DNA from 3 places in the Arthrobacter sp. SPT-J7 genome. Region 3 is predicted to be linked to each of the others. Evidence: riboswitches for the same ligand, from Rfam matches in the RefSeq annotation. Region 3 holds a riboswitch; each other region holds the start of a gene.
What was found. A riboswitch is a leader RNA that binds a small molecule or an ion and turns the genes downstream of it on or off. The one in region 3 is predicted to bind S-adenosylmethionine.
Positions count from the first base shown of each region.

Region 1: linked by a shared signal. The riboswitch ahead of AC5RWX_RS02485 (flavin reductase family protein) and the one ahead of AC5RWX_RS12490 (bifunctional o-acetylhomoserine/o-acetylserine sulfhydrylase) in region 3 are both predicted to bind S-adenosylmethionine.
Region 2: linked by a shared signal. The riboswitch ahead of AC5RWX_RS18415 (bifunctional o-acetylhomoserine/o-acetylserine sulfhydrylase) and the one ahead of AC5RWX_RS12490 (bifunctional o-acetylhomoserine/o-acetylserine sulfhydrylase) in region 3 are both predicted to bind S-adenosylmethionine.

Region 1 is NZ_JBNHFF010000001.1:528,913-538,580, reverse strand. Features, by position in the region: gene AC5RWX_RS02500 (NADPH-dependent F420 reductase) at 1-527, shown strand, start outside; gene AC5RWX_RS02495 (hypothetical protein) at 554-757, opposite strand; gene AC5RWX_RS02490 (prephenate dehydratase) at 854-1,723, shown strand; SAM riboswitch class IV at 1,824-1,938, shown strand; gene AC5RWX_RS02485 (flavin reductase family protein) at 1,981-2,487, shown strand; gene AC5RWX_RS02480 (aldo/keto reductase) at 2,484-3,476, opposite strand; gene AC5RWX_RS02475 (MDR family MFS transporter) at 3,665-5,332, shown strand; gene AC5RWX_RS02470 (aldo/keto reductase) at 5,386-6,381, shown strand; gene AC5RWX_RS02465 (alpha/beta hydrolase) at 6,422-7,438, opposite strand; gene AC5RWX_RS02460 (hypothetical protein) at 7,539-7,916, opposite strand; gene AC5RWX_RS02455 (cytochrome b/b6 domain-containing protein) at 8,027-8,959, opposite strand; gene AC5RWX_RS02450 (FadR/GntR family transcriptional regulator) at 9,141-9,668, opposite strand, start outside.
Region 2 is NZ_JBNHFF010000019.1:10,543-20,210, reverse strand. Features, by position in the region: gene AC5RWX_RS18430 (DeoR/GlpR family DNA-binding transcription regulator) at 1-631, shown strand, start outside; gene AC5RWX_RS18425 (CPBP family intramembrane glutamic endopeptidase) at 736-1,515, shown strand; gene AC5RWX_RS18420 (VOC family protein) at 1,786-2,424, opposite strand; SAM riboswitch class IV at 2,590-2,705, shown strand; gene AC5RWX_RS18415 (bifunctional o-acetylhomoserine/o-acetylserine sulfhydrylase) at 2,749-4,074, shown strand; SAM riboswitch class IV at 4,169-4,284, shown strand; gene metX (homoserine O-acetyltransferase MetX) at 4,297-5,412, shown strand; gene AC5RWX_RS18405 (MFS transporter) at 5,592-6,974, shown strand; gene AC5RWX_RS18400 (zinc-dependent alcohol dehydrogenase family protein) at 7,080-8,198, shown strand; gene AC5RWX_RS18395 (LysR family transcriptional regulator) at 8,223-9,158, opposite strand; gene mmsB (3-hydroxyisobutyrate dehydrogenase) at 9,263-9,668, shown strand, end outside.
Region 3 is NZ_JBNHFF010000006.1:263,220-272,887, reverse strand. Features, by position in the region: gene AC5RWX_RS12510 (alpha/beta fold hydrolase) at 1-480, opposite strand, end outside; gene AC5RWX_RS12505 (SGNH/GDSL hydrolase family protein) at 646-1,479, shown strand; gene AC5RWX_RS12500 (winged helix DNA-binding domain-containing protein) at 1,491-2,651, shown strand; gene metX (homoserine O-acetyltransferase MetX) at 2,743-3,810, opposite strand; gene AC5RWX_RS12490 (bifunctional o-acetylhomoserine/o-acetylserine sulfhydrylase) at 3,891-5,216, opposite strand; SAM riboswitch class IV at 5,284-5,398, opposite strand; gene AC5RWX_RS12485 (VOC family protein) at 5,590-6,231, shown strand; gene AC5RWX_RS12480 (CPBP family intramembrane glutamic endopeptidase) at 6,392-7,171, opposite strand; gene AC5RWX_RS12475 (PDR/VanB family oxidoreductase) at 7,291-8,241, opposite strand; gene AC5RWX_RS12470 (amino acid ABC transporter ATP-binding protein) at 8,262-9,059, opposite strand; gene AC5RWX_RS12465 (amino acid ABC transporter permease) at 9,056-9,668, opposite strand, start outside.

The DNA.
Region 1 (9,668 bases), on a different contig from region 3:
TCTCCGGCGTGGTCAGCAAAGGCGGGAACGTCGTCGAGACGTTCGGGCACGACGACGACAGACCCGTAACCGGCGACGTTGTCATCTTGGCGGTGCCGTACCCCGCCCTGTCCGACGTCGTCCGCACCCGCGGCGACCAGTTGGCCGGAAAGGTGGTGGTGGACATCACCAACCCGCTGAACTTCGAAACCTTCGACTCGCTCACCGTGCCGGCCGACAGCTCGGCGGCAGCCGAACTCAGTGCCGCGCTGCCGGACTCCCGCGTGGTCAAGGCCTTCAACACGACCTTCGCCGCGACGCTGTCCTCGGGCACCGTCGGCAGCCTTCCCACTACCGTGCTGATGGCGGGGGACGACGCCGAGGCCAAGTCCCTGTTGGCCGAGGTGGTCACCGCCGCCGGGCTGCAGGCGATCGACGCCGGCGCGCTCTCCCGTGCCCGGGAGCTCGAGGCCGTGGGCTTCCTGCAGATCACCCTGGCCGCTGCCGAGAAGGTGCCGTGGACCGGAGGCTTCGGCGTCGTCGCCTGACCGCGGTGGGGTGCCCGGCGCCGGGCCTACCGCCGCCCCGACCGCTTGGCCGCAACGGCCATCCCGGCCAGCACTCCGGCGCCGATCAGCAGCAGCACAGACACCACGATGAGCGGGGGCATCACATCCAGCCCCATAATGGACGGCATCACCGTCAGGCTGACGGCAAAGAGGGCGACGACGGCAGCGGCCAGCCAGAGGGCGACGGCACGGGGGTTGGATCCTTCCACGTCCTCCACTGTATCCGCGTCTCGCTCCGGCTTTGTGACGGCGGCCAGACCCCGCCGAATAAGGCCCCGGGCTCTTGCGGTGGGATAATTTCGCCCATGGCTCCAGCAATCGCGTACCAAGGTGAACCCGGCTCGAACTCGCACATGGCGTGCCTTGAGGTCCGGCCCGGCTGGGACGCGGTGCCGTGCGCCAGCTTCGAAGACGCCTTCGCCGCCGTCACAAGCGGCGAGGCCGAACTGGCCATGATCCCCATTGACAACTCGATTGCCGGCCGGGTGGCGGATATCCACGCCCTGCTGCCCAAGACCACGCTGCAGATAGTGGAGGAATTTTTCCTGCCCATCCGCTTCAGCTTGCTGGGCATTCCGGGGGCCACGGTGGAACAGGCCCGCGAAGTGCACAGCCACATCCATGCCCTGGGCCAATGCCGAAAGCTGATCCGCCGCTTGGGGCTGACGCCGGTTATTGCGGGCGACACCGCCGGCTCGGCACGGGAAGTAGCCGAATGGAACGACCCGACCAAGGTCTCGCTCGCGCCGCCGATGGCTGCGGAGCTTTACGGCCTGGAGGTCTTTGCCGAGAAGGTGGAAGACGACCCAACCAACACCACCCGGTTTGTGGTGCTGGCCGATCAACGGCCCGTCCCCAGCCGCGAAGAACTGCCCGGTCCCGCTGTGACCAGCTTCGTCTTCCGGGTGCGGAACGTTCCCTCGGCGCTGTACAAGGCGCTCGGCGGCTTCGCGACCAACGGCATCAACATGACGCGGTTGGAGAGCTACATGGTCGGCGGCGAGTTCGCTGCCACCATGTTCATGGTGGACGTCGAAGGCCACCCGGAGGATCAGTCGATGGTCCATGCCTTCGAGGAACTGGAGTTTTTCACCACCGAGATCCGGATCCTGGGCGTCTATCCCGCCCATCCGTTCCGGCTGCACCGCGGCGCGGACCAGCCCGCGGACGCCTGAGGCAGCCGAATGCGGGTGCCTGCGCCTGGCCCCGGACGTTCTTAACGAACTGTTACCCGTGTTTGACCGGGGACACATCGCGCTCTTACCGTGGGACATGAATCACGAGCGCCAACTTCACAGCCCTGGCTGGTTGGCCGGCAACCCTCTACCGTAGCGGGGTGCTCCAGGTGATGATTCGGCCCGCCGGGTTTGTCGGCAGGCAAGTACGCGTATCCTCCGGCAGCAGCGGATGCGCCCTAGCTTCAAGGATGGCCATGTCCCTGCACAACGACTTGACCCCGAACACCCTGCGCTCCGCCTTCGGTCGCTTTCCCTCCGGAATCGCAGCGCTCTGCGCCGTCATCGACGACACGCCGCAAGGCATCGTCGCCTCCTCCTTCACCGTGGGCGTTTCGCTGGAACCGCCGCTGGTGATGTTCGCGGTCCAGAACACCTCCCGGACCTGGCCGCTGGTCCGCCAAGCCGGTCGGATCGGTGTTTCGGTGCTGGGCACAGGGCACGACGGCGTCTGCCGCCAGATTGCTTCCAAGAGCGGCGACCGCTTCGCTGGGCTTAGTCTGCACCGCACCGACCAGGACGCGCTCTTCCTCAACGACGCAGCGCTCTGGCTGGATTGCTCGGTGCACCAGGAGGTTCCGGCCGGGGACCACCACGTGGTGCTGCTGGAGGTACATGGACTGGCCACGCACGACGGCGCGCACCAGCCGCTGGTCTTCCACGACTCCGTGTTCCGCCGGCTGGAACAGCCCGCGTTCGTTTAGGGCAGCGGTCGCCCCCGTGCCGCGACCCACAGCGCGTACCAGTCCTGCCGGGTCATCGCGGCGCCGATCTCCTCGGCCTGTGCACAGGCCTTGATCCGTTCCGGGTTGCTGGTACCGACGACCGGCCGGATGTTGGACGGATGGCGCAGCAGCCAGCCCAGCACCACGGCTTCCTGCGTGCAGCCCTTGTCCCGGGCCAGTTCGGTGACCAGAGTCGCCGTCGCTTGGTCCGCTCCAGCCCCGGTTCCTGCTTTGCCGGCGGTGGCGTGGTCGCCGGCCTCCGGCTCCATGGGCCGGCCGCTGTAGCGGCCCCGGGCCAGCGAGCCCCAGGCCTGCAGCTCCACCCCGTGCGCAGCGCAATACTCCAGCGTGCCGTGCGGGAAGCTGACGGCCGCGCCTTCCGGGTGGTTGACCAGCACGCCTGATTCAAGCCAGTCCCGCCGGTACAGACTCATTTCCAGCTGGTTCACAGCAAGCGGCTCGTCAAGCGCTGCCTGCAGCCACCGCATCTGTTCGCCGGCCATGTTCGAGACGCCCAGCCGGCGGACCTTGCCCGCCATCCGGAGGTGGCTGTAAGCCTCGGCGATCTCTTCAGCCGGGGCCAGCGGGTCAGGCCGGTGGATCAGCAGCGTGTCCAGGTAGTCGGTGTGCAGGCGGCGCAGGCTTTCCTCGGCACTGGCCACGATCGCCCCGAGAGATGAGTCATATTGGCCGGCCAGCCCGGGAGCCGGCAGCCGGATGCCGCACTTGCTTTGCAGCTGGATGGTTTCCCGGAGTTCCGGGCGCTCGGCCAGCACCCGGCCGAACGCAGCCTCCGCCTTGCCGTGGGCGTAGATGTCGGCGTGGTCGAAAATCCTGATGCCGATCTCCAGCGCCGCGTCCACCACCGTGTGGGCGGCGGCGACGTCGGCTGCCTCCAACGGGCCGCTCCCCCAGCCACCGCCCAAACCCATGCAGCCGAAGATCAGGCGGGATCCGGCGTCGTCCATTGGCATGTCCCTTCGCTGGGCGGGCTTCCAGCGTACGTCAACGCCGTGCCGGAACCGGGGCTTGTGGTGCCGGAACCGGGGGTTGTGCCGCTCCGCGGACGGCAGTACGGTACAGACGCGGGGCGGCGGGCGTCCCCAGGCAACCACATCAGGCCACCTGCGCCACCCGCGCCGCCGGAAAGTTCACCATGGCAGTACCTCCCAGCCCAGACCGCGGCCCGCAGCCCGCCGGCCCCTCAACAGCACCGGTTTCCGCCCCCACGGACCATGGCCGGAACCACGGCCGGGACCGCGCGGCCACGGCACAGCCGCGGATCATGGTGGTGTTCCTGGGGCTGATGCTCGCCGTGCTGCTGGCCGCGCTGGACCAGACCATCGTGGCGACCGCGCTGCCCACGATCGTCGGCGACCTGAACGGGCTGGAGCACATCTCGTGGGTGATCACCGCCTACATTCTGGCCGCCACCATCGGGCTGCCGATCTACGGCAAGCTCGGCGACCTGTTCGGGCGCAAGAGCATCTTCATCTTCGCGATCGCGGTGTTCCTGGGCGGCTCCATGCTCTCCGGCATGGCCCAGAGCATGCCGCAGCTGATCGCCTTCCGCGCCATCCAGGGAGTTGGCGGCGGCGGGTTGATGATCGGTGCGCAGGCGATCATCGGCGATCTTGTTTCGCCGCGTGAGCGGGGCAAGTACATGGGTTTAATCGGGGCGGCCTTCGGTCTTGCTTCGGTCAGCGGGCCGCTCTTGGGCGGGTTCATCACCGACAACTGGAACTGGCGCTGGATCTTCTACATCAACCTGCCGCTGGGGGCCGCGGCGTTGGTCGTCATCACCACCACCCTGCACTTGCATAAACCGGGCGGGCCCCGGCCCAAGCTGGACTATCTGGGCACCTTCCTGCTGGCGGTCGCCAGTGCGGCGGTCATCTTGTTCACCAGCTGGGGCGGGACCACCTATCCGTGGGACAGCCCGGTGATCATCGTGCTCGGCGCCCTCACCATTGTCGCCTCGGTGTTGTTCGTGCTGGCCGAGCGCCGGGCCGTGGAACCGGTCCTGCCGCTGCGGCTGTTCCGCGACCGGGACTTCACGCTGCCCACCCTGATGGGCGTGTGCGTGGGCATTGCGATGTTCTCGGCGATCGCCTATCTGCCCACCTTCCTGCAGATGGTCAACGGCGCCAGCGCCACCGAGTCGGGCCTGATGATGATTCCAATGACGGCGGGCATGGTGGGGGCCACCACCATCACCGGACAGCTGGTGACCCGCACCGGGCGCTACAAGATCTTCCCGATCATCGGCACCGTGCTGATCGCCGCCGGGCTGGTCATGCTCTCCCGGATCTCTGACACCACGCCGTACGCGTTCACCGCCGCCGGCATGCTGGTGCTGGGTATGGGACTGGGCTCCATCATGCAAAACCTGGTGCTGATCGTGCAGAACAGCGTCCGACGCCGGGATCTGGGCACCGCCACCTCGGCCACCAACTACTTCCGCCAGATCGGCGCCACCTTCGGCATTTCGCTCTTCGGCGCTATTTTCATCAGCCGGTTGACCGAGCAATTTTCGACGGCGCCGCACGAGTTGCTGACGACGATGCGTTCCGGAGGCGGCCAAAGCTTCAGTTCGCTCGGCCCCGCTGTGGTCGCTTCGCTGCCGGCCCCGGCCCAGGAGTTCATCGCGCATGCCTTCGCGCAGGCGCTGCCGCCGATCTATCTTTTGGCCGTCCCCATCGTGCTCGCCGCCCTGGTGCTTGCCTGCTTCGTCAAGGAGATCCCGCTCTCGGAGGAAGTGGGCACCCCGGCCAGCCGGGACCGGACGGAGCAAGCCGGCGGCCTGCGGGACCGGACGGAGTAAGCGGGCGGCACACGGCGGGACGGTGGTCTCCGTGGCGGCGGTATCGTCAAAGCATGACTACGCGCACGATCGGAACTCTAGACGTCGGCGGCATTGGGCTGGGCTGCATGAATCTCAGCCACGCGTACGGGGTCCCACCAACCCGCGAGGACGCGGCGAAACTTTTGCTGCATGCACTGGACGCAGGCGTGCGGCACTTCGACACCGCCGCACTGTACGGTGCCGCCGCGAACGAGGAGCTGATCGGCGAGGTGTTGGGCTCCCGCCGGGAGGAGTACTTCCTGGCCAGCAAGTGCGGCATGACCAGCGTGGCCGGCCGGCGGGTCATCGACGGGCGTCCGGAGACACTCAGGGCAACCTGCGAGGCGGCATTGCAACGGCTGCGCACGGACCACATTAACCTCTACTACCTGCACCGCTGGGACAAGACCATCCCCGTCGAGGAGTCGGTCGGCGCGCTGGCTGAACTGGTCACCGCCGGCAAGATCGGGGCGATCGGCCTGTCGGAGGTCTCCGCTGCAACCCTGCGCCGGGCGCATGCTGTGCATCCGATTGCGGCCCTGCAGACCGAATACTCGCTCTGGACGCGCAACCCGGAACTGGGAACGCTGGCAGCGTGTGCGGAACTCGGCACGGCCTTCGTCGCCTTTAGCCCGCTGGCGCGCGGTTTCCTCACCGGCACACTGAATGATCCCTCGGCGCTGCCAGCGAGCGACATCCGCCACGGTATGCCGCGCTTCTCCGCCGAGAACTACCCGCGGAACCTGGCGCTGCTGGATGGCTTTCGTGCCATCGCGGACGACGCCGGCTGCTCACCTGCCCAGCTGGCCCTCGCCTGGGTGCTGTCCCGCGGCGAGCACGTGATTGCGCTGCCGGGCACCCGGAGTATCGCCCACTTGGACGAAGACCTGGGCGCCGCGGAGGTGTCACTGGATGCAGACGTGCTGCAGCGGCTGGAGTTGCTGATCAACCAGGACACTGTCCATGGCCCGCGCTACAACGCAGCCACCCAGGCCGACGTGGACACCGAGGAGTTCGCCGCCGCTTAGCAGCGCTTGGCAGGGAGGGTGCGCGGCCGCGTACGGACAGTCAGGCGGTGTGCTGGCGGAGGAAGTGCACGCTCCGCTCCAGTGCCCGCCACGCCGCCTCCAACTCCAGGTTGAACTGGAACTGGTGCCCCAGCCCGGCAGCCGTCTGCGGGAAGAACTCCTCCACCGGTGTGCCGTTCTGCTTGAGCGCCTTGACGAGCGCCAGCGAGTGCGGCAGCAGCGGGTCGGTGTTGCCTGCGGAGACGAAAGCCGGCGGGAAGTTGCCGTCCACATGTCGGGCAACGGACGCCAGGGCGATGTACGGTCGCTCCAGATAATCCTTGGCGCCTGTGTAGGACCACAGCACGGTGCGCAGATAGTTCTGGTTCCCGGCTTGGTCCGCCCCGGCCAGGGACACGTCGTAGGCACCACAGTGCAGCAATACCGCGCGCAGTTTGTCCGGTGCCGTAGGCGAGGCGATGCCGAGCTTTTTGGCATACGCCGGATCGGAGACGACCAGCGCCAGCTGCGCCGCGATCTGCGCGCCGGCCGAGTCCCCGGCAAGCACTATCCGCTCGGTATCGATGTGCAGCCGCTCGGCATTGTGTTCCAGGTAGCGCAAGGCCGCAGCGCTCTGTCGCACCGGCGCCGGATAGCGGCGCTTGTGCGCCAGCGAATAGTCCACGCCAACAGTGGTAAAGCCGTAGGAGGCCAGAATCCGCAGGTAATTGGCGATGTAGTCCTTGGTCCCTGAGATCCACGCTCCGCCGTGGATCCAAACGATCGTCGGCAGGCGCAGCGCATCCCGCGCTGCCTCGTTCGGGAAGAACACGTCCAGGTAGGTGTGGCCATGGTTGCTGAGGTACTGCTGGTTCAGGATTTCGCTGACGCCGTCCGGCACATGGCGGGCCATGGCGCGGGCAGTGCGCCGGCCATCCCGCTCGGCCAACAGCCGTAGCAGCACCGCCAGCGGCCGAGGGCTGAAGCGCAGCCAGAAGACCGTCCCGCCGGCCAGGGCCGCCGGGACGGCCGCAATCACCGCAAGGGCAATCAGCGCTCGGCGGAAACGGACCTGCATGACTGCCTCCTGATCGGCGTTAATGAACCAATCGTGAGCCTGCCGTGCGCGCGGGGCAAGCCCCGATTTTTCTCTCCGAGGTACGGGCCGGAGAGCGTCTTCAGCCGAGGGCAACCGCCAGGCTGAGCACGCCCAACACCAAGGCCACGGGCGTCATAGTCCACCGCTCGGGCTTGCTGCGCGAAATGGCATTCATCAGGACGCCCAAAAACAGGTAGGCAGTAAGGATCCACATGAGCACCACGGACGCGGTGTGGGGCAGCGCGTCCAGAAGCTGCGCCCGGTCCAAAATGATAACCCCGAAAAAGCCATACAGGATCACCGAAACGGCGCTGCCAATCCGGAATTTGGCCGGCAGGACACGGTGGCTGCCTCCCCACGCGAACCGGCCCAGCGGCAGGCCGGCGGCCAGCAGGATCTGGAAGACGGCCAGCAGGGCAAGGAGACAGCAGGCGGCAACGGCCGCAACAGTGATCACGTGGGCAGTGTAGCCGTGCGTGAGCGCGGCGCCTGCCGCACCGGCAGCTGCCAGCGTGTCGCGGTGTGCCGGAGGCGGCTTTGCCGGTCAGCGGGTGGTGACCTTGCCGATCAGCGGGTGGTGACCTTGCCGGTCAGCGAGGCGATCGGCCGCAGGAAGATCGGCCGGGCCAGGAACCATGCCGCAACAGTGACCGCCAGCGAGGCGGCGAAGATCCAGAAGCCGGCCCAGCCGCCGTCGTCCGATGCCGCATACATGTGGTTGAGGTTGCGCAAGGCGCCGGTGGCCAGCACCAGCGTCACGTGCACCACGATGAACGCCACGAAGTACACCATCACCGGGAAGTGGATGGCGCGGGCCGCCTCGATTGGGAAGTACTTGTTCACCGCTGCCTTCTTGGGCCAGGCGGCCGAGGTGCGCAGGCCGGAAATGATTGCCAGCGGCGCCGCGATGAAGACGGTGGCGAAATAGGTCAACAGCTGCAGCGCGTTGTAGTTCACCCAGCCGTTTTCCAGCGGCCAGTCGAGCGAGGCGTACTGCAGGGCCGCGGAGAGCGCGTTCGGGAAAACGTCCCAGCTGGTGGGCACAATCCGCATCCAGTGCCCGGTGGCGAAGATCAGCACCATGAACACGATCCCGTTGAGCACCCACAAGGCATCCAGCGTCAGGTGGAACCAGAGGTTCAGCGTGATCTTGGTCGGCTTGTTCTTGGTCTTGACCAGGCCCTGGTTGTTGCGGGTCCAGTAGGCCGGCGGGCGCGTCTCGGTGCGCACCTGCAGCCCGGTGCGGATGATCAGCACCAGGAAGAAGAAGTTGAGGAAATGCTGCCAGCCCAGCCAGGCCGGCAGCCCCACCGGGGCCGACTCGGGCAGCTCGGAGCGGCCCGGGTAGGCGGCCAAAAAGTCCTGCACGCCCGGCATGGTGCGCAGCCACTTGGCCAGCAACACCAACAGCAACAGCACGACGACGGCGCCGGCCACTGCCGCGGTGATCTTCAGCCACGACTTGCGCGTGCTTCCGGACGGTTTCGTCGAAGTCGACATCGCCAGCTTTCCTCGTTCCCTCGCATCCCGTACGTTCCGGGGTTCGTGATTCAAGGTACCCCGGCCGCGCGGGATCGTGCCACAAGCCCCACCGCTGGCCGCTTCTGGGCTCCCCCATGCGCTCTAAGCGCGGCCGTGCGACGTGGTGCTCGCTGCGTCCAGAGTGCCTGCCGCCGCGGACCTAGGACTGGCGCTGCGGCATCCATTTCAAGCAGTACTGCAGGTTGGCTATCACCGTCTGCGCCGCGGCGTCGGCATCGCCCGCCGCGATGGCGTCCGCGAGGTCCTCATGGCCGGCGCGCAGGCAACCGTCGAAGCCGTCGCGCAAACGCTGGGCCATCTTCGCGCCGTGGAACACGTCGCCAAAACTGGAATACAGCTCATGCAGCAGCGGATTCCCGGACGCTGCAGCCACCGCTTGGTGGAAGTCCCAGTCAGCGGCGATCCAACCCTCCAGATCCTGCCCGGCCCAAGCCTCCCGGCGACGGGCAAGCATGTCGCGCAGCGCCGCGACGGCGCCGTCGTCCGCCGCCTCTTGCATCACCTGAGCAGCCAGCCGCGCGGCCTGGGTGTCCAGCGCGAAGCGCACCTGCAACACGTGCTCGTCGTCGTACTCGCGGTAGGCACGGCGGGCGGTGCCGCTGATCTCGCTGGTGGCGCGCACGTAAGTTCCGTCGCCGCGGCGGACCTCCAGCATCCCGGCGTGGGC
Region 2 (9,668 bases), on a different contig from region 3:
GGGTGGTGCCAGAACGGGCGCGCTGGCCTACGACCTGCCGGGCAGGTACAACCGCGACGATCACGCCGAGGCCAAGGAGCAGATTGCCCAGGCGGCCTCAGCGCTGATTGCCCCTGGCGCCGTGATCGGGCTTTGCGGCGGCACCACCAGCACCGCGCTGGCGCAGATCCTGGCCACGCGCGAGGATCTCAACGCGCCTTCCAACCAGCCCACCCTCACGGTGGTTACCAACGCCATCAACATCGCCGGGCAGTTGGCGGTCCGGCCCAACATCAAAGTCATGGTTACCGGCGGGATCCTCAATCCGCGGTCCTACGAACTGGTGGGGCCGTACACGGACATCATTATGCAGAAGGTGGTGCTGGACATCGCCTTCATCGGTGTCAACGGCATCGACCCCGACGTCGGGCCGACCAACACGGGGGAGGGGGAAGCGTCAGTCAACGCCCTGCTGGCCAGCAGGGCACGGGTGTCCTACGTGCTGGCTGACTCGTCCAAAGTTGGGGTGCGTGCCTTTGCCACCATGGACGGCTACAACTTCACCCGCTTGATTACGGATGCGGGAATCTCGGCGCACGACAAGGCGGCCTTCGAGGCCAACGGCACGGAAGTGATTGTCGCCGCGCGCTGAGCCTGGTTGTTACTGGGAGTGAAGCCACCAGCGCGAGGGCGCGCCTGCCGACCGGACCGCAGGGCAATCAGGCCGGTTCCAGAAACTGCAGGCAAGATGGGTACATGCTGGTTCCCTCCCGCCGTCGCCTGCGGATAGAAGTCTGGATTGTCTTGGGCCTGTCCTTGGGCCAGTCTGCCGTGTATTCCGTGGTGCAGCTCCTGGACAAGTTGACCCGCGCACCGCTGGCAGAGGGCACCTCTACCCTGAATCGCTCGCAGAGCCCCCGTGAGTACTTTGACCTGACGTACCAGCTGCTGGACATTCTCTTTGCGCTGGTGCCGGTGCTGCTGGTGATCTACTTCCTCAGCGATCAGCGGCAGGCATCCTCCGGCGGGGCTGACAACGCCGGTTCGGCTTTCCGTAAACTCGGATTCAACTTCGAGCGGCCCGGGCGGGACATGCTTCAGGGTTTGGGGCTGGCTGCGCTGATCGGCGTCCCCTCCCTTGGCCTCTATGCCGCGGGCAGGGCTCTCGGCATCACGACCGCCATCATTCCCAGCGCTCTTGACGCGTACTGGTGGACGGTCCCGGTGCTGATCCTGTCCGCTATCCGCCATGCCGTGGTGGAGGAAGTCATCGTGGTGGGTTACCTCCTGAACCGCTTCGGGAAGTTCGGCTGGAGCGTGCCGCTGTCCATCATGGTCAGCTCGCTGCTCCGGGGCACGTACCACCTGTATCAGGGGTTTGGCCCCTTCATCGGCAATGTGGTGATGGGCGTCGTCTTCGCGTGGCTGTACACCAGGACCCGGCGGGTTATGCCTCTCGTGATAGCCCATGCACTGCTGGACATCGTGGCGTTCGTTGGCTTCAGCTTGTTCGGCAAGGCCGTGGGGCTGGGGTAAGGCAGGCGGTCTGTTTGTGACAGTAGCCGGTGGCTGAGTCTGTGGAAACCCTGACATTTGCGGTGCCACCGTTCCATCAGCTGGGCAAGGGGCACTTCCTGGAGGCTCAGCTACCAGGTTTCGCCGGGCTCAACCAAGATTTCGCCAGGAAACGGATTCGGCCGTCATCGGCAGGTGACGCCGTTGTCACAAGCTGATGGCGGCCGAAGTGCAAAGGGCGTTTAGCCCAAGCCGGCGCCCGGGCAGGGCCGCCCGGGCGCGGAGGAAGGGTCAGATGGTCACAGCACCATTGGAGGTCTCGAACGTCACCGAAAGGATCCCGGGGGTCCCGTGCGGTGCCACCCACTCCACGGCTACATCTTCGAGCGGCTTTTCCACCGGCTCGCCCAGCCACTCGGTAACCCGGGCAGCGGAGCCGGCAATGGTCAGGCAGCTCATCTTCACGTTGCTCTCATAGGCGTTGGACGGGTGCAGGGACGGGTCCCCCTCCCACTTGAGCATGTAGGGAACCTGCGGGTCGGCAATCAAACCCAGGATGCCGATCTGCTTCCAGACCAGTTCGCGGCCGTCAGGAAACTTGCGGTTTCCGTTGACAGCGGAGCGTCCGAGCCGTTCTTCAAAGGGAACCAGGTCGTCAACCTCGACGCACCAGCCCATCCAGCCGCCCCCCGCCGCAGACCGTGCACGCACTGCCTGTCCGAAGGGAGCCTTGTCCGAAGCGGGGTGGTCCAGGACCTCGACGACTTCGAGGTACTTGTGCCCGGCGAGCGGGATGATCATATTCCGGGTTCCGAACCGCGGGTGTACCCCGCCCTTCACTGCCTCAACGCCGAGGGCAGAGGAAATACGTTCGGTGGTGGCAGCCAGGCCATCGTGTTCACAGGCGTAAGAGACGTGATCCATGCGCATGGCAACATCTTGGCACTTTGTGATCGGGCTCTCAGCTAAGGATAGCCTTACTGGGATTTTGGTTCTGAAGCAGCATTAATCCAGGGTCCTGTTGACGGCAGCGGTGAGGACCTTGTTCGTCATAATCCTGTCAACCGTCGCGTCCATGTTCCTACACTGGGCTCAGGTCATGAGTGCCAGCGCCAAGCCCCGGCTCGCTGGCCGGCAACCCTCCATCCGCGGTGGGGTGCCCCGGGTGAGGACCTGGCTGTCCGGCAACGGCCGGATGGCAAGCGCGGCCCGCGGTGCTTCGAGCATGCCGGGCCCATGTCAAAGGAGCCTTAGTTGTCCAACGGATGGTCTTTCGAAACCCGCCAGATCCACGCAGGGCAGGAGCCGGACGCTGCCACGGGTGCCCGTGCGCTCCCCATTTACCAAACCACGTCCTTTGTGTTCCCCAGCGCAGAGAGCGCAGCGAACCGCTTCGCCCTCGCTGAGCTGGCGCCCATCTACACCAGGATCGGCAACCCCACCCAGGAAGCCGTGGAACAGCGGATCGCCAGCCTCGAAGGCGGCCTGGGTGCCCTTCTGCTCAGCTCAGGGCAGGCCGCTGAAACTTTCGCAGTCCTGAATATCGCCGAGTCTGGGGACCACATTGTGGCCAGCCCCAGCCTTTACGGCGGCACCTACAACCTCTTTGCCCATACCCTGAAGAAGTTTGGCATTTCCGTCACGTTTGTGGCTGACCCTGACAACCTGGACCAGTGGCGCGAGGCAGTGCAGCCCAACACCAAGCTGTTCTTTGGCGAGGTGGTTTCCAACCCGCGGCAGGATGTCCTGGATATTGAAGGCGTGTCCCAGGTTGCGCACGACGCCGGGGTTCCCCTGATCGTGGACAACACCCTGTCCACCCCGTACCTGATCCGGCCACTGGAATGGGGTGCGGATATTGTGGTGCACTCGGCCACCAAATACCTGGGCGGCCATGGTTCCGCGATCGCCGGCGTGATCGTGGACTCCGGAAAGTTCGATTTCGGCAAGGACCCTGCAAAGTTCCCCGGCTTCAACACCCCGGATCCCACCTACAACGGGCTGGTCTATGCCCGGGACCTTGGCGCCGAGGGTGCCCTGGGCGCCAACCTTTCCTACATCCTGAAGGCCCGGGTGCAGCTCCTGCGTGACCTGGGCTCGGCAGTGTCGCCCTTCAACGCCTTCCTCATCGCCCAAGGACTGGAGACGCTGAGCCTGCGGGTGGAACGTCACGTCGCCAACGCCCTGGAAGTAGCCCGCTGGCTGGAAGCGCGTGACGACGTCGAATCCGTCGCCTACGCCGGGCTGCCCTCCAGTCCTTGGTACGAGCGCGGCCGCAAGTACGGCCCCAAGGGCACCGGCGCCATCGTGTCGTTCAACCTCGCCGGCGGGGCGGAGGCGGGTAAACGCTTCGTGGACGCGCTTGAGCTGCATTCCCACGTGGCCAACATCGGTGACGTCCGTTCCCTGGTCATCCACCCGGCGTCGACCACCCACAGCCAGCTCTCGCCTGAGCAGCAGGTGGTTGCCGGCGTGCACCCCGGCCTGGTGCGGCTGTCGGTAGGGATCGAGCACATCGATGACATCTTGGCTGACCTTGAGGCGGGCTTCCGGGCGGCCAAGGAAGCCACCGGCGCCTAGCAGTACCCGGGCACCAGCTCGGCAGCGGGCCGGGGAAGTCACAACCAGTCACACTCTTGGCGGCAGGCAGGGGCTGTTTCGTACACTCGAACCAGGTCATGAGTGCCAGTGACAGCCCCGGCTTGCTGGCCGGCAACCCTCCTTCCGCGGTGGGGTGCCCCGGGTGAAGACCTGGCCTGCCGGTCATTCGACGGCGGGCAAGCGCGTAGAAGAGGTCTTGCCATGACGGTTACCGTCACCCGTACCACCGTCCCTGAACACGGGATTGTCCGCTATGCCTCCATCGGGGGACTGAAGCTGGAGGCCGGCGGATACCTGCCGGACGTCACGCTGGCCTATGAAACCTGGGGCACCCTCAACGCGGACGGCAGCAACGCCGTCCTCATTGAACATGCACTGACCGGCAGTACCCATGTAACCAGGGGCGACACGGAAGAGCCCGGCTGGTGGGAACAGCTCGCGGGACCAGGTGCGCCGGTGGACACGAACCGATTCTTTGTTGTGTCCGTCAATATCGTAGGTGGCTGTTACGGGTCTACGGGTCCGTCGTCGCCCGCTCCGGACGGAAAGCCCTGGGGCTCCCGCTTTCCACTGGTGACCCTGAGGGACAGCACAGTGGCGGAGGCCCGGCTGGCCGACCAGTTGGGGATCTCGAGCTGGTTTGCCGTGCTGGGTGGCTCGATGGGCGGGGCGCGTGCCCTGGAATGGGCGCTTACCTATCCGGAGCGGGTACAGCGATGCGCTGTGATCGCCGTCGGCGCCGCAAGTACGGCCGAGCAAATCGCCTTCGCCCAGGCACAGACCCTCGCCATCCGCCAGGACGCCAACTTCGACGGCGGTGACTACTACAACGGACCCGCCCCGGAGGAGGGCCTGGCGCTGGCCAGGCGTATTGCCCATATCACGTACCGTTCCCCGCAGGAGCTGGACGGACGGTTCGGGCGGACGCCGCAGGCTACCGAATCGCCGCTCCAGGGTGAGCAGCTTTCAGCCCGCGGACGCTACCAGGTGGAAAGCTACCTGGACCATCAGGGCACCAAACTGGTGCAGCGTTTCGATGCGAACAGCTACATCGCCATCACGGAGGCACTGATGAGCCACGACATCTGCCGGGGGCGGGGGTCCCTCACCCAGGCTCTGTCCGGTGCCAGCGCGCGTTTCTTTATCGCCGCCGTGGACTCGGACCGGCTCTACTTCCCGTCACAGTCACGGGAGCTGGCACGGGCTCTTCCCGGGGAGGTGGACGTCCACCTCATCGAAGCGCCTATCGGGCACGACGGATTCCTCACCGAGATCGGCCAGTTGGCACCGCAACTCCGCGAGCACCTTTCGGCCTAAGCAGGCCTCCAAAGCAGAATGTGTGCATTAATGCAGATGGGCTCTGCATGATTCGCCGTTGAGCTGGGCGATAAGGCAGACCATACTCAATGGGACCCGGCGGTTCGTGGCCAAAATCACACGTATCCGCCACAGCCTGTCCCAGTGGTGTCGAAGAGGACGCCGAAGGAGTTCACTAAATGAGTACGGAAAGCTCCGCCGCACGGCGGCCAGAGGAAACCGACGTCAAGGCCTCAGGCCTGAAGAAAGTCGTTACGGCCTCCATGGCCGGCACTGTTGTTGAGTGGTACGAGTTTTTCCTTTATGCCTCCGCCGCCACCCTGGTGTTCGGCAAAACCTTCTTCCCCAATTCAGGGACTGAACTGGACGGCATCATTGCCGCATTTGTCACTTACGCCGTAGGTTTCGTGGCCCGCCCCATCGGCGGCATCGTCTTTGGCCACTTCGGTGACAAGTTCGGCCGCAAGCAGTTGCTGCAGCTGAGCATCATCCTCGTCGGCGTAGCCACTTTCCTTATGGGCTGCCTGCCCACCTTCGCCCAGATCGGCTACTGGGCTCCGGCCCTCCTGGTGTTCCTGCGCTTCGTGCAGGGCTTCGCCGTCGGCGGTGAGTGGGGCGGCGCCGTGCTGCTGGTTGCCGAGCACAGCCCCAACAAGTCGCGCGGGTTCTGGTCCAGCTGGCCACAGTCAGCGGTACCTATGGGCAACCTCCTGGCCACGGGCGTGTTGTTCACCCTTTCGGCCACGCTTTCCCAGGAAGCCTTCCTCGGCTGGGGCTGGCGCGTCGCCTTCTGGCTCTCCGCAGTCATCGTCATCGTCGGCTACTACATCCGCACCAAGGTCCAGGATGCCCCGATCTTCATCGAAGCCCGCAAGGAAGTCACGGTGGAGAAGAAGGGCTACGGTGTTGCCGAGGTCTTCCGCCGGTACCCGCGCGGTGTCTTTACCGCCATGGGCCTGCGTTTTGCCGAAAACATCCTGTACTACCTCGTGGTGACATTCTCCATCACCTACCTTAAGGTCGTTGTCCAGACCGACACCTCCCGCATCCTCCTGCTTCTGCTCGTGGCGCACTTCATCCACTTCTGCGCGGTCCCGCTCGTGGGCAGGATGTCGGACGCATTCGGCCGGCGGCCCGTCTACATGGCAGGCGCCATCCTCGGCGGCACGTGGGGCTTCTTCGCCTTCCCCATGATGGACACCGGCAATGACATCATCATCCTGGCCGCCATCACCATCGGCCTGTTGTTCCACGCGCTGATGTACGCAGGCCAGCCGTCCATCATGGCCGAGATGTTCCCCACCCGGATGCGGTACTCGGGCGTTTCCCTGGGCTACCAGGTGACCTCCATCGTCGCCGGTTCGCTGGCACCGATCATCGCCACATCACTGCTGGGAACCTTCAACTCCTCTACTCCGGTGGCGCTGTACCTGCTCGGGGCTTGCATCGTGACCGCAATCTCCGTGTTCTTCCTCAAGGAGACCCGCGGCATCTCGCTGCACGACGTGGACGCAGCCGACGCCCGGGGCACCGCGGACCTGCTCGCGGCCGGCAAGAAATAGTCACCGGCACCACCGCAGAGCCGAACAGCACCAACTGCCCGGACCCGCGACCACGCAGGCCCGGGCAGTTGGGCGTCAGCACCTTCGTAGAAGTCAGGATTTCCCATGAAAGCAGCGGTCCTTTACGCCACGGTCCCGCCCGGAACCAGCTACACCGAAGCGCATCCCCTTCGGGTCGAGGAGCTTGACCGGCCGGAACCCCGCGCCGGCGAGTTGGGCATCAGCATCACCTACTCGAGCCTGTGCCACTCGGACCTTTCCGTGGTGGATGGCTCCCGCGTCAGGCCCCTTCCCATGGCACTGGGGCACGAGGCTGTAGGGCGGGTTGCCGCAGTGGGTAAAGGTGTTACGGATGTTTCCCCCGGAGACCATGTGGTCCTCGTCTTCGTCCCCAGCTGTGGTGACTGCCGTGCCTGCCGGGGGGGCCGTCCGGCACTGTGCCACCGTGCGGCGGAAGTAAACGGCTCGGGGGACCTCCTGCATGGCGGGGCCCTCCTGCGGACGCCTGCGGGGGAACGGATCAACCACCATCTGGGGGTTTCTGCCTTCGCGGACTACGCCGTGGTGGCCCGGGAATCGGTGGTGGCCATCGACGACGACGTCCCCGACACTGTTGCGGCTATGTTCGGCTGCGCCGTGCTGACCGGTATGGGAGCCGTCTTCAACACAGCGGCCGTCCAGCAAGGCCAGTCCGTAGCGGTCTTCGGACTGGGCGCTGTAGGTCTTTCGTCCGTCATGGCCGCGGCGCTGGCCGGTGCCTCCTCCGTGATTGCCATCGATCCCAATGCCCGCAAGCACGGGCTCGCCCTGAAGTGCGGGGCAACCGCCGTGGGGACCCCGGACGAAGCTCCCCACCTGATCCTGGAGGCGGCCGGCGACGGTGTGGACATTGCCATCGAAGCTGTGGGGTCAGCCCGGGTCATTGCATCATGCCTCGAGTACGTGACGCGTGGCGGCGCCGTGGTCTCGGTGGGGCTGCCACACCCCACGGCGGAACTGACCGTACCCGCGCTCCAGTTCGCCGGGGCGGGCAAGCGGCTCCTGGGCTCGTATATGGGTGATGCCGTTCCGGGCCGGGACATCCCCCTCTACCTTGGGTACTGGCGCGAGGGCAGGCTTCCCGTTGAGCTGCTGCACACCGACACCCGGCCGCTTCAAGAGATCAACGAAGGCCTCGATGCGCTGGCTGCGGGGCACGTGGTGAGGCGGCTCTTCCACGCCTGAACAGACGGTACGGATGCCCAGGGACTAGGCGGCCAGCACGTCCTGGCGTTCGGCCACTTCTTCCTTTAGCGCAGTGACCACGGCCTGCACCCGGGCGGACCGCAGCGATTCCGGCCGGGCCACAGCCCAGATGGGCACCTGTCGTTGGAAGGCGCCGGGGAGCACCGGAACGAACTCCGGGTTCCGCGCCACCATAAAATTCGGAAGCAATCCGATGCCCGCGCCGCGGCGCACCGCCTCCACCTGGGCAAAGATGCTCGTCGCCTGGAAGCTGGACCTGGGCATGGGCAGCTGCGAGGACCGGTGGCCCAGTTCGGCAACCTGGAGTGCGGACTCAACGTAAGAGACGAAGCCGTGCTGCCCCACGCCGTCGGGCGTTTCCGGCAAGCCCCGTTCGGCGGCATAAGCCGGGCTGGCGTAGAGCCGGAGGAAGTAGTTGGTCAGGAAAATGGCCTGCGCGTTGCTCACATCCGTGCGGCCCACCACCACCTCAAGGTCCACGCCGGAGCGGTTCTGGCTGACCTTGCGCGTGGCACTGAGCATTTCCACATTCAGCAGGGGATGCCGCTGCTGGAGGCGGACCAGCGCAGGGGTTACGAATTCTGCGCCGAAGCCGTCCGAGGTGCTCAGGCGCACCATGCCCGACAGGGCGTCCCGGTCCTGGCCCGTGGCGGCAGCCAATGACCCCAGCGTGTCCTCGATCGTTTCCGCCGCGGCCACGGCCGAAGCCCCCAGCTCCGTCAGTTCCCAGCCGTGCGGGCTGCGCTCCAGGGTGCGGCCGCCCAGCTGCTTGTCGAGGGCGAGGATCCGGCGCGAAATGGTGGTGTGCGTGGTGCCCATCGTTTCCGCGACGGCGTTGAAGCGTCCCAGCCGGGCCACAGTGAGCAAAATCAGCAAGTCGTCCGGACTCGGAAGCCGCGCCACCCCGGTGCCCCTTCCTTCGTGTGCATCGGTGCACATGCCATCTGTGATTTTTCCCCTTGATTGCACTCCAGCAGGGTGTGATGGTGGACACAGACCTTCCGGCTGCCCAGGGCCGGAGGCACAGCAAAGGAGCTTATGCCATGGCAGTAGTTGGTTGGATCGGTTTGGGAAACATGGGCGGGTCCATGTCGGGGAACCTCGCAAAGGCGGGTCACGACGTTCGGGGATTCGACCTCAGCCCGGCTGCTCTCGCTGCTGCGGAGGCAGGCGGGGTGAAGCCGGTAGGGAGCATCGCCGAGGCAGTGGCGGGCGCCGACGTCGTATTCACCATGCTTCCCAAGGGCGAGCATGCCAAGACTGTCTACCTGGGCGGGGACGGGGTGCTGGCCCATGCCGATACGGGCACACTCCTGGTCGATTCCTCCACGATCGATATCGCCGCCGCCAAGGAATTGCACGACGCCGCCGCTGCCGCCGGTTTCCGCTTCGTCGATGCCCCTGTCTCAGGCGGGATGAGCGGCGCCAAGGCAGGAACGCTCACGTTTA
Region 3 (9,668 bases):
GTTGGCGCCGCCGCCCCCGGTTCCGGCGTCGTCCGCGGTCAGCCGCCGCCCCTCCGGACCTGCCGTGCCGCCGAAACCGTACGGCGAGACCGGCGCCTGCAGCGCGAGGCTGAGGACAGAGTGCTCCAGCGCGTACTGCATCGCCACACCCCCGCCCATACTCCAGCCGACCAAGTGCACGGGGCCCAACTGCAACGCGTGGAGCAGCCCGTGCAGGTCATCGGCAAAGTCGCGCAACCCGCGGCTTGCGTCCACCGGAGCCGTGTCGGTCTGGCCAAATCCGCGCAGGTCCGGCGCCAGCACGCGGTACTCCGGCGGCAGCGCCTGCATGGTCTCCTGCCAGAACAGCGAGGAGGAGACATTCCCGTGCACCAGAACCACCGGAATGCCGTCCGGCAGGTCGCCAGCGCGCTCCAAGACGTTCATTGTCAGCCGCTTGGTCGGCACCCGCCGCGCAGTGATTCCCGCTAGCAATTCCATCTCAGCTCCTCGAGACCGAGTCGGCCGAGGTGGCCGCCTCCAGCTCACACCCTAGCCAAAGATCCCGCCGCGGACCATGCTTTTCTGAAAGATGATTCAGGTAATACTTACGGGCGTGCCTGTGCATCCCAGGTGGCTTCTTGGGAGGATGTACTTGTGAGTAACTTGTCCCGTCCTGAAGCCCCCTCCTCCGCGGTCGCCGCCGGCCACCCCTGGAGCCGCTTTGTAGCCATTGGCGATTCCTTCACCGAAGGCATCGGCGACCCTGATCCGCGCAGTCCGGGTGGCTACCGCGGCTGGGCCGACCGCGTGGCCGAGGAACTTGCCCGCGGCCATGAGGACTTTGCCTACGCCAACCTGGCCATCCGCGGCCGGCTGCTGCAGCAGATCATCGATGAACAGATCGAACCGGCTCTGGCGCTGAAGCCTGACCTGATCTCGGTCTGCGCCGGCGGCAATGACGTGATCCGCCCCCGTGCCGACCCGGATGCCCTGGCGGAGAAGGTCGACCGGGCCGTCACCAGACTGGCTGCCTCCGGTGCAACCATCGTGCTGTTCACCGCCCCCGACTTCGGGGACACCCCGGTGCTCGGCAGCGCCCGCGGCAAGGCCGCCATCTACAACGAGAACCTGCGCACGGTGGCCGCCCGCCACGACGCCATCATTGCCGACATGTGGGCGCTGCGGCAACTGAAGGCGCCGCAGATGTGGGCGCCGGACCGGCTGCATTTCTCTCCGCTCGGGCACCACACCATTGCCGCCATGGTGCTGGACGCGCTCAATGTCGAGCACACGCTGCAGCCGGAGGCACCCAAACCGCTGCCGCCCAAGCGCTGGCGCACCGCGCGCACCGAGGACTTCGTGTGGGCCCGCCAGCATCTGGTCCCGTGGGTGCTGCGCAGGCTCCGGCACCAGTCCTCCGGCGACGGGATCCTGCCCAAGCGTCCGGCTGCCGACCCGTTCTTCGGCCCGGGCATGCCTCCCGGTACGGCCGGATAACCGAGCCTGCCGTGCCGCAACCGGATCCCCAGGCCATCCGCACCCACCGTTTGCGGGCACAGCGGCTCTGGGACCATCCCGCGGACGACGCCGGCGCTGCCTTGCGCTGGCTCCTCGCCTTCCAGTCGCAGGAGTACGTTTATGCCCGCTGGTCCCTGGCGCAACGGGCGGGCGGGTCGGCCCGGGACAATGCGGCGGACATCGACGCGGCCATTGCCGCCGGAACGATCCTGCGCACCCACGTCCTGCGGCCCACCTGGCACTTCGTGCACCGCGACGATCTGCACTGGCTGATGTTGCTCTCCGGACCCCGGCTCAAGGCAGGCAACAAAGGCCGGGACCGGCAACTGGGCCTGGATGAATCGACGGTCGCACGCAGCAATGAGGTGCTGGCCGCGGCGGTCGCTGACGGCCAGCACCGCACTCGGGATGAACTCGCGTCCCGACTCACCACAGCGGAGCTGCTCGAGGACAACGGGGTGAAGCTGAACGGTGCGTCCCTGCGCGGCCAGCGGCTGGGGCATCTGGTATTCCACGCGGAGATGGACCGGATCCTGGTCAGCGGAACGCCGCGGTCGGCGGAATCCGGCACCGTGCAGCAAACGTATGCCTCCTTCGACGAGCGCGTCCCGCCGTTGACAGCGGACTTTGACCGGGACGCAGCACTAGCTCAGCTCACCGCGCGGTACTTCGCCAGCCGTGGGCCCGCCTCGGTGAAGGACTGCTCGGACTGGTGCAAGCTGCCGCAGGCCGACATTAGGCGCGGATTGGAAGCCGGCGGGCAGGAAGGACTGGAGCGGACCGAAGCCGATGGGGTGGAGCTCTGGTTCTCCCCCGCAGCCGGGACCGGCGGCGCACCCACTGCAGCGAACGAACGTCCCCGCGCCGACCTGATCCAGTGCTACGACGAATACGTCATGGGCTACACCAAAACGCGCGGCTACCTGGGCGGGTCGGCCCCGGCGGCGCTGAGCAGCACGGTGCCGCAGCATGTGCTGCTGCTGGACGGGAAGATGGCCGGCAACTGGAAACACGTGCTCAAGACCGGCTCCGCCGAGCTGCGGCTCAAGCCGCTGCGCGCGTTCAGCCCCGCCGAGCGGCAGTCCGTTGACCGCGCCGTGGCTCGCTACGCGGCGTTCCTGCGGCGGCCCCTCACGCTGGAACTGGCCTGAAGGGCCATTGTCAGCCGCCGCCCGCGCTGCGGAAGCGGAGGGTCAACAACTGGAACGGACGCAGCTCGAACCTCACCGAGCGCCCGCCGGCTCAGGCTTGGAAAAACGCCTGCGTCAGTTCGTCATGCAGTTGATGTACATCGGTCAGGAAGCCGTCGTGGCCCAGCGGCGTTTCGATGGTGTGCACCTTGACGGACCCCGGCAGCGCCTCGGCCAGCTGCCGTGACTGTTCCGGGAAGTAGAGACGGTCGGAATCTACCGCCGCGATGAAGAATTCCGTCTCCTCAAGGCCGCCCAGGGACTGCTCCAGCGAGCCGCGGCCGCGGGAAACATCATGGCTGACCAGGGCCTCGGTGAGCAGGATGTAGCTATTGGCGTCAAAGCGGGAAACCAGTTTCTCCGCCTGGTAGTCCAAGTAGCTTTCCACTGCGTAGCGGCCTCGGGCCGCCGGCGTGATGCCGCCGAACGGCTGTTCCTCCGCCTGCGCCGAGCGGCCGAACCGGTACTCCAGTTCCGGTTCCGAGCGGTAGTTGATGTGGGCGATCCGCCGGGCGATGCCCAGTCCGGCTTCGGGGGCGGGACCGCCGTAATAGTCGCCGCCGGCAAAGTGCGGGTCCAGCCGGATGGCGGCGACCTGCGCCTGCGCAAACGCGATCTGTTCGGCGGTGCTGGCTGCCCCGCAGGCCATGACGGCGCACCGGGCCGTGCGCTCCGGGAACGTCGCCGCCCACTCCAGCGCGCGCGCCCCGCCCATCGAGCCGCCGAGGACGGCATGCCAGCGGCGAATACCCAGCGCATCTGCCAGCCGCGCCTCGGCCCGAACCGAGTCGCGGATGGTGACGAACGGAAACCGCGACCCCCACGGCGAGCCGTCCGGTGCCGGCGACGCGGGACCGGTGGAGCCGTAGCAGCCGCCAATCATGTTGGCGGCCACTACGAAATAGCGCTCCGTGTCGATGGTGGCACCGGGACCGATCAGGTCGTCCCACCAGCCGTCCTCGTCGGAGGTGCCGCGGGCCACGTGCGTGCTGCCGGTCAGGGCGTGCTCGATCAGGACCGCGTTCGACGCATCCGCGTTGAGGGTGCCCCAGGTTTCAAAGCCCAGAACGACCTCGGGCAGGTAGCCGCCGGCTTCCAGTTCCAGCGCACCAACAGGCATCCTGCGCAGGACGCCATCCGTCGCCTGGTCCACGAGTTCCTGCGGTTGCACTATCGTCACGCTGCGTTCTACCTGCTTGCCTAGTCGTCCGCGCCCTTGGCGGCACGGAACCCGGCCTCCAAGTCGGCGATGATGTCGTTGACGTTCTCGATGCCCACCGAGAGCCGGACCAGTCCGTCGGTCACGCCGGCGGACAACCGCTCCTCGGCCGAAAGCTGGGCGTGCGTGGTCGACGCCGGGTGGATCACCAGCGAGCGCACGTCGCCGAGGTTGGCCACATGCGAATGCAGTTCCAGTCCGTCCACAAAGCGCTTGCCGGCCTCCAGTCCACCCTTGATCTCAAACGACACGATGGCGCCGGTGCCCTTCGGACCGTACTTGCGGCCGCGCTCGTACCAGGGGCTCGAGGGCAGGCCGAGGTACGCAACGGAAGCAACGTCGTCGTGCGCTTCGAGGAACTCCGCCACCTTCTGCGCGTTGGCCACGTGCCGCTCGACCCGCAGGCTCAGCGTCTCAAGGCCTTGGGCTATCAGGAAGGCGTTGAACGGGGAAATGGCAGAGCCCAGATCGCGCAGCAGCTGCACGCGGGCCTTGAGGATGTAGGCGAGGTTGGCGCCGAGCGCACTTCCGACACCCAGGTCGCGGGCGAAGACCAGCCCGTTGTAGGTGTCGTCCGGGGTGTTGAAGCCAGGGAACTTCTCCGGATCGGCAGCGAAATCAAAGGTGCCGGCGTCCACGATCACGCCGCCGATGGCGGTCCCGTGACCCCCGAGGTACTTGGTGGCCGAGTGGAGCACAATGTCTGCCCCCCACTCGATCGGGCGGATCAGGTACGGGGTGGCCAGCGTGTTGTCCACGATCAGCGGCACGCCGTTCTCGTGCGCGATGCTGCTGACGGCCTCCAGGTCCAGCACGTCCTGGCGCGGGTTGGAGACCACCTCGCCGAAGAAGGCCTTGGTGTTTGGCTGCACGGCGTCGCGCCACTGCTGCAGGTTGTCCGGATCCTCAACGAAGGTGACTTCGATGCCGAACTTGGGCAGCGTGGTGCGCAGCAGGTTGTACGTACCGCCGTACAGGCTGGGGCTGGCTACGATATGGTCGCCGGCCTCGGCCAGGTTCAGGATGGAGAACGTGGACGCAGCCTGGCCGGAGGCCAGCAGCAGTGCGCCGACGCCGCCTTCCAGGTTGGCGAGCCGGGTTTCCACAGCCTCGCTCGTCGGGTTGCCGATCCGGGTGTAGATGGGTGCCAATTCGGACAGGGCGAAGCGGTCCGCGGCGCTCTGCGCGCTGGGGAACACGAACGACGTGGTCTGGTAGATCGGCAGTGCGCGGGCACCGGTGGCGGCATCCGGCTCTTGGCCGACGTGGATTTGACGAGTTTCAAAAGACCAGTCTGCATTGGACATGGTGCAACTCCTTCAACGGAAGGGGTCATCCGGGATCCGGCCGTGCCGGTATATCCGTCCCGGGTGTGACCCGCGCTTGCGCACCGCCTTGTGGCGGCTGCCTGGTCTTCACCCGGGGCACCCCACCGCGGTTGGAGGGTTGCCGGCCAGCAAACCGGGGTTTCACGCTGGCACTCATGACCTGCGTCCAGTCTCGGCGGAGAGCCCGGCCGGCCGCAACAATATGACATCTTGTGACCGCCCCTCCCCTGCCTTGCCGGGGGCCAGACCTGCCCTTGGCTGTAAAGGGCTAACGTCAAGATTCACCGCGAAAGCACAGTGACTTAGGTCACCCTAAGTCGAGCGCTGGTTCACAAAGTGCCAAGATATGCCTATGCGCTTCGACCACGTTTCTTATGCTGCAGAGCCCGACGGCCTGGCTGCCACCTCAGAGCGGATTTCCAAGGCCTTGGGTATCGACGCGGTCAAGGGCGGGGTACACCCCCGCTTCGGCACCCGCAACATGATCTTCCCGCTGACCGACCACCATTACCTGGAAGTGGTGGAGGTCCTGGACCACCCCGCGTCCGACAAGGCCCCCTTCGGCCAAGCCGTTCGTGCCCGGTCCGAAGCCGGCGGCGGCTGGATGGGCTGGTGTGTGGAAGTGGACGATCTGACCCCGTTCGAAGAGCGGCTGGGCCGTCATGCGGTTCCCGGGAACCGAAAGTTTCCGGACGGGCAGGAATTGAGCTGGCAGCAGATCGGCATCAAGGGCCTGATCGCCGACCCGCAGGTCCCCTACATGCTGCGCTGGGATGACGGCACCGAGGCACTGCACCCGTCCAACGCGCGCCCCGCGACCGTCAAGCTGATCGGCCTGACCATTGCCGGATCCTCGGAACGCGTGGCCGACTGGCTGGGCACCCCGGTAGATGACCTTCTCGACGACGTCAAGGTTGCTTGGACCGCACCCAACGGCACACCCGGCATCATGTCGGTCCGCTTCGAAACCGCGAACGGCATCGTCGAACTCTAAGCTTCCGGTCCCGGCTGGCACGGTACCAAGACTCGCGCTTATCGCAGGGGCTCCCATTCCGCCCTCTTGCTCCCACCCACGGTGGCGCAAGAGGTAGAACGGGAGCCTTTGGCCTGTCCGGGGAGAGAACGCCCGGACTCCCGCGGGGCGTGCAGGCGGGTCAGGTCCCGATGCCGATGGCCGGACCCACCAGCGCATACCCGACAAAGCCGGCAATATCCAGCAGTGCGTGAGCGACGACCAGCGGCATCACCCGCTTTACCTTTGTGTAGACGTACCCGAATACCAGCCCCATCAGGAAGTTGCCGATGCCCGGTCCAATCCCCTGGTACAGATGGTAGGTCCCGCGCAGGGCGGCGCTGACGAAGATCGTGGTCCAGATCCCCCAGCCGAACTTGGCGAACCTGTTGAAGAGGTAGCCAACCATGACCACCTCTTCGAGGATGGCGTGGCGCAGTGCTGACAGCACCAGTACCGGCACGGTCCACCAATATTCGTCCAAGGCCGCGGGGACAATGGCGGTGGTGATCCCAAGCGCCCGGCCGGCGGCATAGACGACCAACGTGCCGGCACCCATCAGCAGCGCCAGCAGGAAGCCTAAACCGAAGTCCACCTTGGGCCGGGAAAAGGTGAACCCGATCGAGCGGAAGGCCGATTGGCCGGGCGAGGTCATGAGGAGCAGCACCAAGGCCACCGGCACCAGCGCAAAGCAGATGCCGAGCATCTGGTAGACGAAATCGAAGATCTCCCGCTTGTTCAGTACCGGGTTCAGCGTGGTGGTTTGCGAGGCCAGCGGCGCGCGGGTCATCTTCTCCAGCAGGTTCACCACGGCGTAGACAGCCGACTGCCCCAGCGAAACCCCGAGCACAATGAGCACTTCCGCCCGGTAGTAGCTCAGCGTGCGCGGTGCACTCGCGGTGACCACCTTCTGCTTGTCCATAGCCTCCATCTTGCCAAGGGAACCCGGGCCGGGGACATCCGGAAGGGATTCGTGTTCCACCCTCCCCCGCCGTTGAATCGGCTTTCGTTGCGGCGCGGGCGCTCCGGGACCAGGCCTCGCTACAAGTCCAGCAGCAAGCGCTTGCCCTTGCACCGGGAGACGCAGATCATCATGGTGTCTCCCGCGTCGCGTTCCGCATCGGACAGCAGCGAATCGCGGTGGTCAATTTCGCCGCCCAACACAGGCGTTTCACAGGTACCGCAGATTCCCTCGCGGCAGGAGTTCAGCGGGCTGAGCCCGGCCGCTTCGAGTGCCTGCAAGATGGACTCGTCCGGTCCCACCGGGACCTCAGTCCCGTCGGTCAGTTCGACCACGAAGGCGGACTCGCCGTCGTTCTCCGGGACTTCGCCGGTTGCGGCGAAGCGCTCGCAGTGGAACCGCCCGGGATCCTCCCAGCCGTCGGCAATCGACTGAATGACATTGAGCAGCGGGCCGGGACCGCAGGCGTAGACGTGAGTTCCGGCGCCCTGCTCCGCCAACAGCTCGGCCAGCGGGTAGAAACCGCTCTCGTCGTCGGCGTGGATGTGGATGTCTCCGCCGAATGCCTGGATCTCTTCGAGGAACGCCATCGAGGAGCGGCTGCGTCCCAGGTAGACCAGGCGCCACGGTACGCCAAGTTCGGCAGCCTCGCGGATCATCGGCAGCACGGGGGTGATGCCGATGCCGCCGGCGATGAAGACATAGCTGTCCGCGGGTGCCAGGACGAAGTTATTGCGCGGGCCCCGTACCTGGATCTTGGTCCCGGGCCTCAACAGGTCGTGCACGTAGGCCGAGCCGCCGCGCCCCTCCGGCTCGCGCAGTATTCCCAACCGCCAGACTGACCGGTCCGTCCGCACGGAGCAGAGCGAATACTGGCGCAGGAGGCCGTTGGGCAGGAGCACGTCGATGTGCGATCCGGCGTCCCACTCGGGCAGCTCGTCGCCCAGCGGATGTTCCAGCTGCAGCGACACCACGCAGTTGGATTCGCGCGTGATCGACCGGACTTCGACGTCGAAAAAGTCTTCGTTCATGATTCCTTCACCTCGGGTGCTCAGGCGGCGGCCGGTTCGGCGAGAACCGAAGCCAGGAATGCCTTGGTGCGTTCGTTTTGAGGGTTGGTGATGACGTCGCGGGCCGGCCCCTCTTCCACCACGTGCCCACCGTCCATGAAGACCACTCGGTCGGCGACGTCGCGGGCGAAGTTCATTTCATGCGTGACCACCACCATCGTCATGCCGGATGTGGCCAGATCCTTCATTACTTTCAAGACCTCGCCTACGAGTTCGGGATCCAGTGCGGAGGTCGGCTCATCGAACAACATGAGTTTCGGTTCCATGCACAGGGCACGGGCAATCGCCACCCGTTGTTGCTGGCCGCCGGAGAGCTGGCGGGGATATGCGTCCGCCTTCTCGCTCAGGCCGACCTTTTCGAGCAGCGACTTGGCCCGCGCCACAGCTGTTGCTTTCCGCTCCTTCCGGACCAGGCGCGGCGCCTCGATGAGGTTTTGCAGAACGGTCATGTGCGGGAAGAGGTTGAACTGTTGGAAAACCATGCCCACATCCGAACGGCTGTGGCAGATCTCGTTGTGGCTCTGCTCGTAGAGCCTGTTGCCCTTGAGTTCGTAGCCGACGATCTTCCCGTTGACCCACATCCTTCCGCCGTCGATGGCTTCCAGGTGGTTGATGCAGCGCAAGAACGTGCTCTTTCCCGATCCGGACGGGCCGATCAGGCAGACCACCTCGCCCTGTCGGACGTGCAGGTCGATGCCCTTCAAAACCTGGTTGGAGCCGAAGTTCTTGCACACCGCGTTAGCTTTGACCATCGGTTCGGCGTTGTTCATGGCCGTCATTTCTTGCCGCCTTTCAGGGAGAGAGCGTCGTGCGTCGCGAAGAACCGCTTCAGCTGCTGCAGAGGCGTCGGCGGCAAGTTCCGCTGGTTGCCACGGGCAAATCGCCGCTCCAGGTAGTACTGGCCGATGGTGAGGACGGACGTGATCAGCAGGTACCAGAGGCTGGCGACCATGAGCAGCGGGATCGTCTCGAACGTGCGTGCGTAAATGATCTGCGCCGAGTACAGCAATTCCGGCACGGAGATCACGCTGACCAAGGCGGTGGTCTTGAGCATGCCGATGGTTTCGTTGCCGGTGGGCGGGATGATCACGCGCATCGCCTGCGGCAGCACGATGCGTCGCATGGTCTGCAGCTTGGTGATGCCAAGCGCCCCGGCGGCCTCGGTCTGGCCGTGGTCAACGGAGAGGATGCCGGCCCTGACAATCTCGGACATGTAGGCACCTTGGTTCAGGCCGAGGCCCAAGATCGCCGCTGTCATCGGAGTGATGAACTGGTTCGCGTCCAAGTGGACCCCCGGGATGCCCAGCGTGATGACCGGGTACAGCGCCGCCAGATTGAACCAGAACAACAACTGGACCAGCACCGGCGTTCCCCGGAAGAAGTGCACA